3 regions of the Streptomyces sp. NPDC014991 genome follow, and region 1 is predicted to be linked to each of the others. Evidence: riboswitches for the same ligand, from Rfam matches in the RefSeq annotation. Region 1 holds a riboswitch; each other region holds the start of a gene.
The links. Region 1 has a riboswitch for cobalamin ahead of ACF1BE_RS05510 (HoxN/HupN/NixA family nickel/cobalt transporter). Riboswitches for the same ligand answer to the same signal wherever they lie in the genome.
Positions count from the first base shown of each region.

Region 2: another riboswitch for cobalamin. It lies ahead of ACF1BE_RS09460 (CbtB-domain containing protein); the one in region 1 lies ahead of ACF1BE_RS05510 (HoxN/HupN/NixA family nickel/cobalt transporter).
Region 3: another riboswitch for cobalamin. It lies ahead of ACF1BE_RS30890 (cobalamin biosynthesis protein); the one in region 1 lies ahead of ACF1BE_RS05510 (HoxN/HupN/NixA family nickel/cobalt transporter).

Region 1 covers NZ_JBIBVY010000002.1:331,711-333,961, forward strand. Annotated here, with positions in the region: gene ACF1BE_RS05505 (nucleoside hydrolase) at 1-125, shown strand, start outside; gene ACF1BE_RS05510 (HoxN/HupN/NixA family nickel/cobalt transporter) at 190-1,275, opposite strand; cobalamin riboswitch at 1,304-1,489, opposite strand; gene ACF1BE_RS05515 (ArsR/SmtB family transcription factor) at 1,568-1,918, shown strand; gene ACF1BE_RS05520 (glycoside hydrolase family 13 protein) at 1,999-2,251, shown strand, end outside.
Region 2 covers NZ_JBIBVY010000004.1:203,663-205,913, reverse strand. Annotated here, with positions in the region: gene ACF1BE_RS09470 (histidine phosphatase family protein) at 1-67, shown strand, start outside; gene ACF1BE_RS09465 (CbtA family protein) at 130-894, opposite strand; gene ACF1BE_RS09460 (CbtB-domain containing protein) at 915-1,136, opposite strand; cobalamin riboswitch at 1,175-1,309, opposite strand; gene ACF1BE_RS09455 (hypothetical protein) at 1,472-2,251, opposite strand, start outside.
Region 3 covers NZ_JBIBVY010000027.1:50,539-52,789, reverse strand. Annotated here, with positions in the region: gene ACF1BE_RS30895 (cobyric acid synthase) at 1-257, opposite strand, end outside; gene ACF1BE_RS30890 (cobalamin biosynthesis protein) at 254-1,198, opposite strand; cobalamin riboswitch at 1,299-1,441, opposite strand; gene ACF1BE_RS30885 (hypothetical protein) at 1,576-1,803, opposite strand; gene ACF1BE_RS30880 (anion permease) at 1,839-2,251, opposite strand, start outside.

The sequences.
Region 1 (2,251 bases):
GCCGGCCCCGCCCCGGCGAGTCCGAGATCCACGGGGGCCGCCGCGAACACGCCCTGGTGGACGTGGCCCTGGAGGTCGACGTGGACCGGTACGTGAAGCTGTACCTGGAGACGGTCGGCCGCTAGGCCCTCTCGTTCGGATCATGCCGGGCTCGCGGGCCCCGATCCGGCCCGATCCGAACGAAAGACCCTAGTCGGCGGTGGCCGGCACCCGTTCCGACCAGCGCTCCTCCACCCTGGCGAACCGCCAGTACGCCAGCGCCGCCGCCCATACGACGACGAACAGGCCGACGATGAGGTAGCCGACGTTGTCCAGGTCGAGGCCGGCGACCCAGCCGGTGAGGTCGTCGTGCAGGTCGAACTTCTCGTGCAGGACGCCGACCAGCTCGATCGTGCCGATGAAGAGGGCGACGGCGATGGACAGGCCGGTGATGGCGAGGTTGTAGAACACCTTGCGGACGGGGTTGGAGAACGCCCACTGGTAGGCGAAGTTCATGAACGTGCCGTCGAGGGTGTCGAACAGGCTCATCCCGGCGGCGAAGAGCAGCGGCAGGCAGAGGACCGCGTACCAGGGCAGGCCGGCCGCCGCGCCGGAGCCGGCCATCACCATCAGCGTGACCTCGGTGGCCGTGTCGAAGCCGAGGCCGAAGAGGAAGCCGAGCGGGTACATCTGGCCCGGACGGGACACGGACTTGGTGAGCCGGCCGAGGAGCCGGTTCATGAAGCCGCGTGAGTCCAGGTGCCGTTCCAGCTGTTTCTCGTCGTACGCCCCGGCGCGCATGGCGCGGAACACCTTGAGGATGCCCACCAGCGCGACCAGGTTCAGGGCCGCGATGAGGTAGAGGAACGTGCCGGAGACGGTGGTCCCGAGGACGCCGAGCACCTGGTGGGTGCTGGATCCCTCGTTCATGACCTTCCCGGCGAGGGAGGTGCCGCCCGCGATCAGCAGCGCCAGCAGGACGACGACGCTGGAGTGGCCGAGCGCGAACCAGAAGCCCACCGACACGGGCCGTTTGCCGTCGGCCATCAGCTTGCGGGTCGTGTTGTCGATGGCGGCGATGTGGTCGGCGTCGAAGGCGTGCCGCATGCCGAGGGTGTAGGCGGTGACGCCGAGCCCGACGCCGAAGACGTCGGTGCCCACCCGGTAGTGCTCGGGGGCGACGAGGAGGAAGAGGATCCCGAAGGCGACGACGTGCAGGGCGACTATCACCGCCAGCAGTCCCGCCGTCTTGACGGTGTCCTCACGTCGCCAGCGGAAAGACGCGGCGTCGGTCATCAGGTTCACGCTCCAGCACCTCGTGGATCACTTCGTGAGCTGCCGTGGCCGGTCTCCTGGCTTACAGGTCCACGTCCGCCGTTCCTGCCTTCCCGGTCGCGTACGACCAGTGGCCCGGCGGCTGCCGGACGGAACGGGAACTCCCTGATCACAGTGGCGAGGGCCGCGTCGACCTTGCATCGACTTCCCGAGCACCACGGCCCGCCCACCGTAGAGGGGCGTGCGGTTCTCTGCATAGCTGCGCACCTGCGCAGGTATTCAAGATCACATCGGTGCCTGCGAGGATGGCGTCATGCATCTCGTGCCTGCCGACCGAGCCGACCGTCGCACCATCGACGGTCACCGGGTGTGCGAGGCGATCGCCGCCATCGGCGACGCGGATCACCTGCGCACCTGGTCCGGCCGTTTCTCCCTCCTGGCCGACCCCAACCGGCTCGCGCTGCTGCTCGCCCTGCACCGCACCGGTCCGCTCGCCGTCTCCGACCTCGCGATCGCCACCGGCATGAACGACCCCGCCGTCTCCCAGGCGCTGCGGCTGCTGCGGGCGGCCGGGGTCGTGGCGGGGGAGAAGGAGGGACGCGTGGTGCGCTACCGGGTGGTGGACGCGCAGGTACGCGGCCTTTTGGAGCACTGCGCCCTCTGACCGGCCTCGAGGAAGGTTCCCTTTCCGGGCAATGTGGACAGATACAGGGTCCGTACCGTCGTCCGTCCATGGGAGCCCGCATGGCAGACCTCTCGTCCAGGAACCCCGACTGGTGGCGGCAGGCCGTCATCTACCAGGTCTATCCGCGCAGCTTCGCCGACGCCGACGGCGACGGGCTGGGCGATCTGAGGGGCATCACCCAGCGCCTGAACCACCTGGCGACGCTGGGCGTGGACGCCCTGTGGCTGAGCCCCTTCTACCCCTCCGAACTCGCCGACGGCGGCTACGACGTCGCCGACCACCGGGACGTCGACCCGCGCCTGGGCACCCTGG
Region 2 (2,251 bases), on a different contig from region 1:
CACCGGCCGGTCCGGACGCTGGAATCTGCGGCTCGGACACCCGCTGGGGAACGCGTCCGCCCACTGACGCCGGCCGGTGTCCCGACAACGCGGGAGGGCCCTCGGACGGATCCGGAGGGCCCTCCCGCGTCAGGTGGCGGTTCGGTGCGGCGCGGCGACCGACCGCCCGGTGCCGGACGGTACGGGCTCCGGGCGCAGCAGCCGTTCGGCGAACTCGCCGAAGAGCAGGCCGAAACCGGCCCACAGGACGGCCTGGACGGCCAGCGCGGAGAGACGGAACCGCCACAGCAGGGCGGCCGGGAAGTCCTTCGGCACCTCGTTGACGGCCGGCAGGAAGGCGTAGGCCAGGGCGGTCACGAGGACGAAGGCGGCCACCGCGGCGACGGTGGCGTACCAGGTGCCCAGCCGGGGTGCGAGTCGCTTGCCCAGGAGGGTGGCGGCGACCGCGAGGAGCACGCTGAGCAGCATCATCAGGAAGTACAGGCCGGTCCGCTCGCCGATGGTGCCGGGGTCGCCGACCGACGGCGGGTTGGCCGGGTACTTCAGGAACGGCACGACGTACACGGCGAGCAGCGCGCAGCCCGACAGCAGCAGCGCGGTCGCCCGCGGGGAGAAACGGCCGACGCGGCCGAGCGCGAAGCAGAAGGCGAGTGCGACGATGCCGCCGAACGCGACCCCGTAGACGAGGACGCCGGTGGCGAGGCCGGCGGTGGACTGCACCGAGCGCGGGACGACTTCCGTCCCGTGCGTGTGGGAGTGAGCGTCCTCGAAGCCGATCGCGCTGTCGACGCTCGGCTCGCCGAGGAAGTAGGCGGTGAGCAGGGCGAGCACGCCGGCGGCCAGGCCGGCGAGCATGCCCCGCACGAGGAGGTTCCTCACCGTCGCGGAGTTCATGGGTGGGGGCGTCCCTCGCGTCAGTGGCAGGGGAAGCCGAGCAGATGGCGGGCGTCGTGCACCCACTCGTGGACGTCCGTGCCGTCGAGCACGGAGGTGGCGCCCTGTTCGGCGCCGACGAAGTACAGCAGGACGAGCATGAGGATGCCGAAGAAGACCGCCCACGGGGCGATGGCCTTCAGCGGCAGCTTGGCCGGTACGGCGGGGAGGGTGGCTGTCGGCCGGGCGACGGTCTGCGCCATGGCAGGACCTCCTCTGGGAGTTCGCGTCCCATCTCGGTGGTGCACAGGACGACGGCCACGGGTCTGACTCACGAACACCCGGAGGCTCTCGCATACAGTGGCGCGACCGTGCCGGACTCCCACCGGCTTCCGTCGACCGTCGTCGATGTCGGACGGACAGTACCGCGTGGTGCCCGCCCGGCCAAGAGCGCACCGCGGGCGGGCGGACGGCCGGGTGCCGGCGCCCGCGGCGCCCGGCGTACGCCCCCTCGGACGCACGCCCCCCTCCCCGACGACACCCTCGTCGAACCCGCCTGCGGCGATGACGCCCTCGACGGCCGCCCCGGCCGCACGGGTCACAGGTGCAGCCCCACATGGTTCACGATCAGCCGCTTGCCCTCGGGGTCCAGGGCGAAGTAGATGCGTCCGGCCTCGTTGGGCGACACGGCGTCGCGGACCTTGATGTGCGGCAGCCCGTCCCGGCGCTTGTGCTCGAACATGAAGTAGCGCTTGTCCTTGTTCTTGCTGAGCTTCTCGTCGCTGTTCGCGAACCTCAGCCCGTGGTGGTCGTAGAACCACTGGTCGAGTCTGGGCCGCTTGCCGGGCTTGGTGTACAGGTCCATCGCGGCCTGCGCGAGGGCGATCAGCTGGTCGGTCATCTCCTCGGGATACGGGTACTGGGAGGCCTTCCACGCGCGCGCCGCCCGCACCGTGAACACGATGCGCTCCTCCGACGTCCTGGCGAGAGCCTCGAAGGTGGGCACGGCGTCCGTGCCCAGGACCGGGATCCCGTGCCAGACGTCCGGCTCGGCCGCCTGCCCGGCCCCGCCCCGCGACAGGTCCAGGTACAGCTTCTTCCAGTAGTCCCGGTCCTGGCGCAGCGTCTCGGCCGCGGCGGCCTCGGACTGCGCCTTGTCACGTTCCTCCATACAGCTCTGGGCCATGTCCTCCCACGACCTGGCGTCCTCCTCCAGCTGCCGCGCGCGTTCCTTCAGCGCCTCGAGCTCGGCGGTCGTGTCCCCGGCGGCCTGTGCGCGCGACAGCCGTTCGGCCGCTCTGCGTGCCCCGGCCCGGTACGAGGCCTGCCGTGCCCGCTCCCAGGCCGTGTCACTGCCCCGGGCGATGACGGAGAGATG
Region 3 (2,251 bases), on a different contig from region 1:
CTCTGCTCGCCACCCGGCTTGAGCAGTACGGGGTTCATGAGCGCGGTGGGCTCGACCCGGCAGGCCTGCGCCTGCATGGCCTGCGCCCGCCCGATCTCCGCGCCCTCGAGGGTGACGAACGAGTTCAGCGACATGTTCTGCGCCTTGAACGGCGCCACCTTCACGCCCTGGCGGACCAGCCAGCGGCAGATCCCGGCCGTCACGACGCTCTTGCCGGCGTCGGAGGTGGTGCCGGCGACGAGGAGACCCCCGTTCACTTCCCACGTCCCTTCATCAGGCCGCGCGCGGCGAGCGTGGTGCCGAGCGCGAGCAGGCCGACGCGGCGGGAGAGCCGTACGGCCCGGTCGATGTCGGTGACCCGGACCGGTCGTCCGGTGCCGCCGTTGAGCACGGGCCGGTGTTCCACCCGGCCGCCGTAGGAGAGCGTTCCGCCCAGCCGTACGCCGAGGGCGCCCGCGAACGCGGCCTCCACGGGACCGGCGTTGGGGCTCGGATGCCGGGAGGCGTCGGCCCGCCAGGCCCGCGCGGCACCGCGCGGATCGGGTCCGGCGAGGGTGGCGAGTACGGCGGTGAGCCGGGCCCCGGGCCAGCCGGCGACGTCGTCGAGGCGGGCGGAGGCCCAGCCGTAGCGCCGGTGGCGGGGCGACCTGTGGCCCACCATCGCGTCCAGGGTGTTGACCGCCCGGAATCCGAGCAGCCCCGGGACGCCGGCCACGGCGCCCCAGACGAGGGCGCCGACCACGGCGTCGGAGGTGTTCTCGGCGACCGACTCGACCACGGCCCGGGCGATGCCGTCGGCGTCGAGCGCCTGCGGGTCCCGGCCGCACAGGTGGGGCAGCCGGGCCCGGGCGGCGTCGACGTCCCCGGCCTCCAGCGCGCGCCCGACGGTGCGCGCCTCGCGGGCGAGCGAGGTGCCGCCGACGACGGCCCAGGTGGCGGCGGCGGTCAGCGCGGCGGAGACGGCGGGACGGGGGCGTGCGGCGCGTGCGGCCGACGCGCCCAGCGCGACGGCGCCGCCGGCGCACACGACGGTGTGCAGGGCACCCCAGCCGCGGTGGTCGTGCCACAGGGCGCGTTCCACGGCTCCGGCCGCCCGGCCGAACGCGGCGACCGGATGCCCGCGGCGCGGATCGCCGAGGAGCAGGTCACCGAGGAGGCCGGCGGCGGCGCCGTACGCGTATGTGCGATCGGCACCCATCGGCTCAGCCGGCCGTGGGGAGGGGAGCGGTCCGGGTACGGGTCCTCGCTGGGCAGCCGAGCATGTCGCTGTAGGTCCTCACTCAGGGTGTCCGCGCCCTGGTTCGACGTGAATCGGCGGCGAGAGTTCCTGGCTCCCGGGGATCGCTCCCCGGTGACAGTGGCGGGACCGCGCCGGATTCGCACCGGCTTCCTCTTCTGCCGCCGTAGATGGCCTGGGCAGTCCACCACGCACCCGGAAGGGCCGTCAACTTGCCGTTGACCTGCGTGGGGAGAGTGTGCCGATCCCCACACCTCGCGGGATGTGCGGGCCGGGCGGGGACATGACGGAGGCTCCCCCGCACGACCGGTGCGGGGGAGCCTGTGAGGGAGTCCGGGTCAGGCCTTGGCCACGACCAGGTGGATGCCGTACGCCACCGCAGCCGCGCAGGCCGCGAAGCAGAGGTAGGCGCCGGTGACGGCGAGGCCGGCGGTGCCGCCCTGCGCAACGGCCTTCTCGCGCCGGTTCAGGCCCGCGATGCCGATGGTGAACAGGGTCACCAGGCCCACGGTGGCCACGAGGCTCACTCCGAAGACGGAGCCGAGGGCCGCCCAGTCGATCTTCATGGGGATGCTTCCTTCGGTAACCGGGGTGACCGGGCTCAGACGGTGGCGGCCGGGGCTGCCGGGGGAGCGGGCTCGGCGGCCGGGGCCGGGCTGGTGGCCTGCCGCGGGAAGGTGAGGTCCAGGTCGATGGCGACCGGGCCGGCCGGGGGCGGGGTGACGGCGGCGATGGCGGTGGTGACCACACCGGCCGGCTCGCCGGTCTCGTGCACCACGTTCGTGTGGTCCACGACCTCGCGGCGGGAGAACTTCCAGATCGCGGCGCTGGAGGCGACGAGGAAGACGGCGACGGCGGCGGTGCCCCAGTCACCGAGGTCGGTGACGGACTCGGCACCCGCGCCGACCAGCGCGGCGGCCGGGAGGGTGAGCGCCCAGGCGACGAACATGCGGGTCGCGGTGGACCAGCGGACCACACCGCCCTTGCGGCCGAGGCCCGCGCCCATCACCGAGC